Regions from separate parts of the Sporosarcina sp. FSL K6-6792 genome, predicted to be linked through region 1. Evidence: riboswitches for the same ligand, from Rfam matches in the RefSeq annotation. Region 1 holds a riboswitch; each other region holds the start of a gene.
What was found. Region 1 has a riboswitch for S-adenosylmethionine ahead of metA (homoserine O-acetyltransferase MetA). Riboswitches for the same ligand answer to the same signal wherever they lie in the genome.
Positions count from the first base shown of each region.

Region 2: it holds a riboswitch for S-adenosylmethionine, as region 1 does, so the genes downstream of both, MKZ26_RS14350 (methionine ABC transporter ATP-binding protein) here and metA (homoserine O-acetyltransferase MetA) in region 1, are expected to answer to the same signal.
Region 3: it holds a riboswitch for S-adenosylmethionine, as region 1 does, so the genes downstream of both, MKZ26_RS16045 (O-acetylhomoserine aminocarboxypropyltransferase/cysteine synthase family protein) here and metA (homoserine O-acetyltransferase MetA) in region 1, are expected to answer to the same signal.

Region 1 is NZ_JBBOSA010000001.1:1,648,029-1,651,306, forward strand. It holds gene metA (homoserine O-acetyltransferase MetA) at 717-1,625, opposite strand; SAM riboswitch class I at 1,728-1,834, opposite strand; gene MKZ26_RS07860 (hypothetical protein) at 2,018-2,197, shown strand; gene MKZ26_RS07865 (SgcJ/EcaC family oxidoreductase) at 2,267-2,722, opposite strand; gene MKZ26_RS07870 (protein phosphatase 2C domain-containing protein) at 2,749-3,278, opposite strand, start outside.
Region 2 is NZ_JBBOSA010000001.1:2,928,335-2,931,612, reverse strand. It holds gene MKZ26_RS14355 (methionine ABC transporter permease) at 1-275, opposite strand, end outside; gene MKZ26_RS14350 (methionine ABC transporter ATP-binding protein) at 265-1,290, opposite strand; SAM riboswitch class I at 1,469-1,580, opposite strand; gene MKZ26_RS14345 (sulfite exporter TauE/SafE family protein) at 1,746-2,453, shown strand; gene MKZ26_RS14340 (NAD(P)-dependent oxidoreductase) at 2,485-3,102, shown strand.
Region 3 is NZ_JBBOSA010000001.1:3,274,505-3,277,782, reverse strand. It holds gene MKZ26_RS16050 (hypothetical protein) at 1-720, opposite strand, end outside; gene MKZ26_RS16045 (O-acetylhomoserine aminocarboxypropyltransferase/cysteine synthase family protein) at 752-2,041, opposite strand; SAM riboswitch class I at 2,166-2,281, opposite strand; gene MKZ26_RS16040 (glycerol-3-phosphate acyltransferase) at 2,427-3,062, shown strand; gene MKZ26_RS16035 (aspartate aminotransferase family protein) at 3,125-3,278, opposite strand, start outside.

The sequences.
Region 1 (3,278 bases):
GCTTATGCAATTCACGACAAAAGGGTCATTGAGTCACGTCTGATGATTAACCAAAACTAACCAGTGAATAACATAATTACCTTCCGGGCGCTACTTGTATAGTTGCATTTTTGGATTGCTTCGGATTGGATGACTTCTATTCAATTAGCGGGATGTCTGGATGCAAAAGTACTTGTAGTGCTTATGCTTTTTTTGATGAAAGAATAGCTGACATCCAAGTCGGAGAAAAGCCGCCAAAGATGCAATTTTGGCGGCTGAAGCTTTCTATATGGTTTTTTCTTTTCTCTAGTAAAGAAGTGGCACTTGCTATAAGGTATCACATGATTAGATGTATAATCTTTGCTAAAAGTAAGAAAGGAACGCATTGTACATCGTCCAAGAGTGCCCGAAATTGCATCTTCGGGCACTTACATCCTTCATAGAATGTCATCTATTCTATTCTTCCAAAACAACTGCATTTTCCACTTGAATAGTGTAGGAACGCGACAGGCAACTATTCGCAATAGTATTACTAAAAAGAGTGTGGCTAGAAGTGTCGGAGTCACTTCTAGCCACACTCGGACCCCTCAGTAAGTCTGTCATGAATAGTTAGTCGAAAGCGGGCCGAAAATAATGCAGTGAAAATGAAGGTCATCAAGCCCTACTCACCAGTATTTTATGCAAATAGATGGTTAATCTACAGACGTGGTTTAATTGATACATTTGTCATTAACTAGTTATTCCCATTCATAAGGTGTTTCTTGATACACATAATAATTTAGCCAGTTGGAGAAGAGTAGATGCGTATGGGAACGCCATGTATTCAACGGCTCTTTGCTTGGATCATCATTCGGAAAATAATTTTCCGGGATATCAATACCGACTCCTTTTTGCAAATCACGTGCATATTCCTCCGCCAACGTATCCGCATCGTATTCCAAATGACCTGTGATCATAATATGTTTATTATCTTTAGAAATGACGATGAATGCCCCTGCTTCCTCTGATTTGGCAAGCAAGTGTAGACGGGGATCATTTTTTATTTCCTCTGTTGAAACGGATGTATAACGTGAATGTGGTGCTTTAAATTCATCATTAAAGCCACGTGCAAGATTAATCGTTGGGTCGGATAGTCGATGCGTAAAAACGCCTGAGCATTTTTTCGGCAATTCAAATTTCCCGATTCCATAATGGTGATAGAGTGCTGCTTGGGCACCCCAACAAATATGTAAAACAGAGGTTACATTTTCTTTTGACCATTCCATAATCTCCGTTATTTCTTTCCAGTAATTAACGTCTTCAAATTCTAAATGCTCAATCGGGGCACCCGTAATAATCAGTCCATCGAAACGACGATGTTTCACATGTTCAAATGTTGTATAAAATGCGTTTAAATGCGTTTTACTAACGTTTTTAGAATCATGAGTTGCTGTGTTCAAAAATGTAACATTTACTTGTAGCGGTGTATTCCCTAATAGACGTAGCAGCTGCAACTCTGTTCTTTCTTTTTCAGGCATTAAGTTTAAAATGGCGATGTTCATAGGCCGTATATCTTGGGACGTTGCGCGTTCTTCATCCATTACAAATATTTTTTCCTTCTTCAATAGTTCTCCTGCTGGTAATTGTTTCGGTACATTGATCGGCATGTGTCGTCTCTCCCTTTTCACTTTAGTTTGAATCAAATGATTCAATATAAAAAACCCTCTTTTCTATAAGACAAGGAAAGAGGGTTTAATTAGGGCACTCTGTTCTTATCTCTCAAGAAAAAATCTTGTTGGAGGTAGCACCTTCCTGACTAAGTCAGAGGTTGCTGAAGCTTCACAGGGCCATATCCCTCAGCTTCTCTTGATAAGAATATTCAATTATTTACTATTATACTATTAAAACTACTATTGTAAACCGTCTTTTTTGACGATAATAATCAAAACAAACATTTTTATTTTAATTTTCACGTTAATTCAGCATGAAAATTGCTGAATAATATTTCTTTAGAAAGCCATATTAACGTAGCACTGAAAAAATGAAAGGAGTTGTTACAATGGGAAGAGATGACAATAAAACTGGCGGAAATAATGCACGGTCTTTACCACAAACGCCGAAAAACCAAAAAATAAAACCGGGCGACATGAATGAAGAAATAGCCCGCGAGTTTGCTGAACTCCGTTCCCTGAAACCAAAACGCGAACGAATGAACTCAAATGAAAAGAAGAGAAAATGATTACCTTTGTCATGAACAGTAACTAAAACACTCCCCGCACTGGTATTATCTTGGTGCGGGGCACTTTTTTCAGCCTACATCAGATACTTGCTTCAATTCTTTGGTCATCCGCTCGACCAAGTCAGATCTTCCGTGAAATTGGGCCGGTGTATTTTGGAAAAGTTTTATTTTCCATCCATCCTTTTCTTTTACTGCAATTAGTGTTTGATGAGCATTCAAATTTGGGTCAAGTTCTGTTCCGCCCGGAGGTATCATCCCGACGATTGCACGCAACATCGCAACCTCAGCACTCAGAAAGTACACATCTTTAACGACATTGATAAATGGAGGTGTTGGATGATCTGCAAATATCGGTTCTAAATGTGCAAAAATAGTATTTCGCCCAATTTCTTGACTTCCGTCAAATCCAATCAATTCGCCTTGCTCTGTAAATTGATCAGCCATGCTCTTAGCATCGCGATTATTCCATGCAAGAATTAAGTTATAATAAAGGGTTTTGATTTCAATTAATTCAGATGCTTCCATATCTAATTCCTCCCGTCATTTTTCCTTCATCCGAGATAATCGCTCGGGATGCTGCCTTCCTTTTCTACTTCGACATTCCATGCGATAATTGTCGTACTGTCTCGTACATTTTGTCTTTCGATTTCCATCAATAACTGCGAAATCCCTTTATCAAGTTCTTTTTCATTCAGCACGGCAACGAGATCTGACGGATCCAAAAAAGGTTCCCCCGGGCATTCCACTAAACCATCAGTCGTCAAAAAAATAAGATTGTTCCCTTTTCTCATTTCCCTTGTCCCTGACGTGTAGCATGGTACTGCTTGCTCAAACGTATTCACTTGACCAATCCATTCAAAGAATTGCCTTTGGTTAAGTTGAAACTGATTTAGGGCAATTAATTCCGAATGGAACAGATATACTAAACAATCTCCAACCGAAAACCACCAAACGTAATTAGCTTTCCTGACAACGATAAGACAAGCCGTTTCTCCCATGGCACATCTGCATTCATTCAAAAATTGTTCAGATTGAAAAATTTCAAGTAACTTCATTTCCAAACGTTTAAATCGTGGAGGAC
Region 2 (3,278 bases), 1.3 Mb from region 1:
GTTCCGATGGTTGTCCCGACAACTAATCTTGTCAGTTGTGAAATGGCTACTAAGAAGATGATGAACGGAACAGGCCGAACGATGTTAATGACTATATTTAATATTTGAGAAACAAGTTTGTTTTCCAAGATATTATTTTGCCTAGTGACAAATAATAGCAGGCCAATTGCAATTCCAAAAATGGAACCAAAAACGAGAGTGGCAATTACCATGATCAGTGTTTCGCCGGTTGCTTCTACAATCCGGGGCCAAAATGTAAGCCAATCAACGTTCATCTTTTAGGACCTCCTCTATGTCTACAATTAATTCAAGTTCTTTTAATACACGGCTTACAGCATCCGTTTCTCCTTCAAATGAAACAAGTAGATTGCCAAAAAATCGTTCCTGTAATTCTCGAACTGAACCGTAAACGATGTTGAAATCAACATCATGTTTACGTGTAACTTTTGAAAGAACAGGATCACTTGCAATATCTCCTTTGAAAATAACTCGATATAATTTGGTGCCACCTTTTGATTGCCACTCATTAATCAGTTTTTCTGAAGGTAGATCCTGCTGTACGGATTGGATGAATCGTTGTGTTGTCGAATGTTGAGGATCAGTAAATGTTTCAAAAACATCACCCGTTTCGATTACTTCTCCATTTTCCATGACCGCTACTTTGTCGCAAATTGTTTGAATGACATGCATTTCATGTGTGATAAGGAGGATTGTAATACCCAAATCCTTATTCACCTTTTTCAACAACCGCAGTATATCGGCGGTCGTATCAGGATCTAGTGCAGATGTGGCTTCATCACAGATTAGGATATCTGGTGAAGTGGCGAGTGCTCTGGCTATACCTACGCGTTGTTTTTGCCCTCCTGATAGTTGGTCCGGATAATCTTTAGCTTTATCGGCCAGGCCAACGAAGTCCAATAATTCCTCGACGCGTTCCGCAATTGCTTTTTTTGGCATTCCGCCAAGTTTCAAAGGATACGCGATGTTTCCTGCAACTGTCCGTGAGTTCAGCAAGTTGAAGTTCTGAAAAATCATGCCGATGTTGCGACGTTGCGTCCGTAAATCTTTTGAGGATAATGTACTGACGTCGATGTCTCGTATGAAAACAGAGCCTGAAGTCGGGCGTTCAAGCATATTTACTAACCGTAGCAATGTGCTTTTTCCGGCGCCGCTAAAACCGATGATGCCGAAAATTTCACCTTTTTCAACGAAAAGAGAAACATCTTTTACCGCATGTACCTCACGCTTCCCAAGGGCGAACGTCTTGGATGCATTTTTAAATTCAATCATGTATTGACCCCCTAAGTACTTCGTTAATTCTGTGCGGACAATGGATGCAACTAGCAAAATGACTTGTGACCCCGAGCATCTGGCCGCTGAAGCTAGACAGTTGTAAGAACGAAAAAAATCCCTCTTTTTCTTAAAATAGATAAGAAAAAGAGGGATTCTAATAAAAGAAGCCATCTCGTTCTCATCTTCCAAACGCATACGCGTCTGTAGGAGTTGGCACAGTGTTCATTGGTCATGAACCTGTTGCCGAGATGTCATAGGGCCTGTCCCTCGATCTCTCTGGATAAGAAAGTGATGTAGTGCTATTCGATTGTTGCAAGAATTGAATCTAACTCTAGTGTGCAAATTAGGGAAAGTCAATGAATTTACTAAAGTAAAATAATTCAGACTACTAATAACCAAAAACAATTTAAGGATTCTGATACACTTAAAGTGATAGAGAAAGCGGTGTTAGAATGACAATTTTCATATTTATTAGCATTATACTTTTTGCGTCCATTTTACAGACAAGTACAGGATTTGGTTTTTCGATCATGGCGACACCTTTTCTACTCATGATTTTTAATCCGATGGAGGCCATTCAGATAAACCTAGTTTTGTCGCTTGTTATTTCAAGCGCACTTATTGCTAAAATACGTAAAGATGTGGATACAGATCTATTAAAAAAGTTGATAATCGGGAGCTTATCTGGACTGCCAATTGGTATCATTTTGTTCATTTCGGCGGATATCAACAAATTGAAAACGGGCATAGGCATTGTTCTTCTTTTGCTAACACTGCTACTTGTCCTGAACCTTCGAATTAAGAGAACTAAACGTGGGGACTTTGTTGTTGGCGGATTATCTGGTACATTGACGACAGGAATTGGCATGCCAGGTCCGCCGCTTTTGCTCTACTTTGCAGGAACGGCTATGCAAAAAGAAACATTACGTGCAACGACACTCGCGTTTTATTTATTCATCTATTCCGTTAGTCTACTCATTCAAGTGCTTTTTGTTGGTACAACTAAAGGTATTTGGACCTCAATCGGAATGGCACTACCGCTAGTATTTGCTGGATTGTATCTAGGACAACTACTATTCCGTCATATCAGTCAAAAGACCTTTCGGATCTTCACATATGGTATTTTACTATTTACAGGCGTTTATTTATTAATAAAATGAGAAAGTAATTTATAGAATGGAGATGTTTCTTATGAAAATCGCATTGTTTGGGGCAACGGGGCGTGTGGGTGGGGAAGTCCTAAAATTAGCATTGGTAGAAGGGCATGAAGTGACGGCACTCGTTCGTTCACCTGAGAAATTGGCGCCACATGATAGGTTGACGATTATCCAAGGTGATGTCCGTGATGTTGTAGAAGTTTCGTATGCCATTGCTGGAATGGATGTTGTATTCAGTTCGCTAGGCACAGACCAGACAACAACGTTGACTGAGGCAGTTCCTCATATGATAAGAGCGATGGAGGATACAGGAATTAATCGGCTAGTCACAATTGGGACAGCAGGCATCTTGCAAAGTAAGATTGATCCCGAAAAACTGCGTTATGAAGCTGGAGATACAAATCGCAGGCTAACTTTTGCGGCGGAGGAGCACCATAAAGTGTATGACATGCTGCGTCAATCGGGGCTTGAATGGACAATTGTCTGCCCTACTTATTTACCGGATGGTGTTGCAGTGGGGGACTACAGAACTGAGCGCGACTTGTTGCCAGAGGACGGTAAACAAATATCCGTGGGTGACACAGCTGCTTTTGCTTTCGATGAACTACTGCAAGGTGACAATATCGGTTTTCGTGTAGGAATTTCATATTAATAAACAGAGTAGTACTGTCGTTGACAGTGCTACTTTTGTACAGAAAATAGTTGAAAGAAATTTCAGCATCGGCAGGGACATTAACACCCCTAGCTGGAGACTTGCAGGATCAAATTGAATTTTCTAAAGTTTGATTAAACAAATGAAAGGTTGCCCCATCAGTTTTTCATAACTGA
Region 3 (3,278 bases), 1.6 Mb from region 1:
GGGAATCATATAGGCGAACGTTCGAATTTCATCCGTCGGATACATCGGATCGTGTGTAAAAGCAAACGCCACCACTTTTGCAGATATCAGGCGGGAAGCTAGTTCAACGCCTCCTCGACCACGGCCGATGTCATGCGTATTCATCGCACGGATTAAGGGGTAGAAGCTCTCCATGTCATTTCTGCTATTCCCAAAAGGAGATGCCATGTTCCCAATTTTAGTTGATTGTGGTGTCACTGCCATCGGGAAAAGAATATCCATAGCCTCGGGATACATAATGCCCCATTCCAGTACACGCATGCCACCGAGCGCCCCCCCGATGACCGCCCTTAACCGATTGACACCTAGTACCGTCAGCGCTCTCCGTTCTGCATGCACCATATCTCGAATCGTTACTTCTGGAAATAAATTTCTATACAGCTCGCCTGTGTCCGGATTTACAGTTAACGGTCCTGTTGATCCGTCACTTCCGCCAAGTGCGTTAAAAGAGATAACGGATAATTCATTTGTATCGATACTTTTTCCTTTGCCGACAAGACCGCTCCACCAACCCGGATAGTCAACCGTTCCAACTGTCACGTGACTTCCTGTCAAGGCATGACAAACAAGTACATGGGGTGCATCCAACCTGCCCGTTCTTTCATAGGCAAGCTGTACATTTACCAAGACGACTCCTGATTCCAATACCAGATGCCCGATTTCCACTATCCCCGTCTCCACGATTGTCACGCCCTTTCTTGTCACCAAAAAATTATACTGTTACTGGTACCGCTAGTTCGATTGCTTGTGCAAGGTCTGCAATAATATCTTCCGCAGATTCAAGGCCCACCGATAGTCTGATCAATTCTTCAGTCACACCTGATTTTTTCAAGTCCTCAGGCCCAAGCTGCTGATGCGTCGTTGAAGCTGGATGGATAATTAGTGATTTTGCATCCCCAACATTCGCAACATGCGACCAGATTTTGACGTTATCAATCACGTTCCGGCCTGCATCACGTCCACCTTTAATACCAAATACAATAATGGAACCGAAGCCGTTTTTCAAGTACTTTTTCGCAAGGTCATAAGATGGGTGATCTTCGTTGCCTGTATATGTTACCCATTCGACAGATGGATGTTTTTTCAAGAACTCCGCTACTTTAACGGCATTTTCATTATGTCTTGTCACACGCAAATGCAGTGTTTCAAGTCCTTGGAGGAAATTAAATGCACTATCTGGATCTAAGCAAGGTCCGAAGTCACGCAATAGTTGAACGCGTAGTTTAGTCGCAAATGCCGCCGCTGCTGTATCAATTCCGTAACGGAGACCATGATATGACGCATCAGGCTCTGTGAAGCCAGGAAACCTCCCTTGCGTCCAGTCAAATGTACCCGCATCAACAGCAACTCCACCGATCGTGGTACCGTGTCCGCCAATCCATTTTGTAGCGGAATGGATGACAACATCCGCACCAAATTCGATAGGATTCGAACCATATGGCGAAGCAAATGTACTATCAATAAGAAGCGGTAGACCGTTTTCATGCGCAATGTCCGCAACCGCTTCAATATCGAGTACATGAAGACTCGGGTTACCGATTGTTTCTGCGAATATTGCTTTTGTTTTATCTGTAATTGCTGCACGGAAGTTTTCAGGATCTGTTGCATCGACAAACTTTACATTGATACCGTAGCGTGGAAGTGTAGCGGCGAATAAATTATAAGTACCGCCATATAAATTGCTTGCTGCGACAATTTCATCTCCAGCACCAGCTACGTTCAAGATAGAGAAAGCGATAGCTGCCATACCTGAGGAGAATGCAACTGCCGCCGTACCACCCTCAAGAAGCGCAATACGCTCTTCAAAAACTGCAACAGTCGGATTTGTAATTCGCGTATAGATATTGCCTGCTTCTTGTAGTGCAAATAGTTTTTGAGCATGTTCTGTATCACGGAATACAAATGATGAGGTTCTATGAATTGGAACTGCGCGTGAACCTGTTACAGGATCCGGTTTTTGTCCACCGTGCAGAAGAAGTGTTTCGGGTTGAAGTTTTGTCATCGTCATTACCTCCAGAGTTTTTTAGATGGATTTGATTGTAATGGGCGGAGACGTTAGGGGTATTTTTGGAATGAAAAATAACCCCCTTCGCTTAAGAAGAGGGTTACGCTTTCGCTTATTCCTCCCCTTATCTTTCAGACCGTTCGCACGAATCTGTAGGAAGTAGCACCTTTGCAAGTTAGTCACTTGCTGGTTGCCGGGCATCGCAGGGCCTATTCCCTCCGCCGCTCTTGATAAGAGTTTGTGATATTCAGTTTTCCATCTTGTGACATAGTATAGTAGATATCTCAATACTTTGTCAATAGTTTACCGAATAATATTTCTGAAACTTGTGTCTATGTGGAATGTTACACTTAGACTACCGTTATTTTAGGAGGAACTTGATATGTGGTTATGGATTGTAGGCGTGCTCTTATGGGGATATGCAGTTGGTTGCCTGCATGGATCAGTTGTTGCGCAGAAAATATCCGGCGTTAACTTGAAAGAAACCGGTGTGAAAAATGCCGGTGCCTCGAATGCGACCATTGTTCTCGGGAAGAAGTTCGGCGCATTAGTTGCAGTAATCGATATCAGTAAAGGTGCAGGAGCTGTCTTACTTGTGCACTATTTCGCAGAAAACGCAGGATTTTCAGAAGCCTTTTTGGCTTTACTTTTATTTCTTACAGCCGCCGCAGCCGTTATTGGGCATAACTTTCCATTTTATATGAACTTTAACGGTGGAAAAGGAACAGCGACAATAATTGGTGTACTGCTTGCAATCGACTGGCAGATCGGGCTCATTGGTTTTGCATTATTTGTCGTCGTAGCACTAATAACAGACTTTCTCGTGTTTGGTGTACTGATGCTCTACGTCACGCTCATCGCGATGGCAGTATTGGCAGACGGATACTGGCCAGTCGTAATAGCAACTTTGTTATTTGCAATCGCCATTTGGAAACATCTCGAGAATTTTCAGCGTATGAAAGAGCGTAGCGAGAAGCGCGTTTCAATGGTCTTTAGAAAAAATAAAACCAAAAACTGAGGACCCCTATAATTGGAGGTTCTCCGTTTTTGGTTTAGCAAGATTAAAAATCTCAACCTAACTCATTCATTTTCATTGAACACTTTCTTCATCACCGCAATAATAAAGTCCACGTCTTCATCAGTACAAGACAGCGGTGGGCTTAGCGCTAGAATATTGTTATAGCCAGCAACTGTATCGCCGTTCCTTCCTATAATAAGTCCATTCGCCTTACAT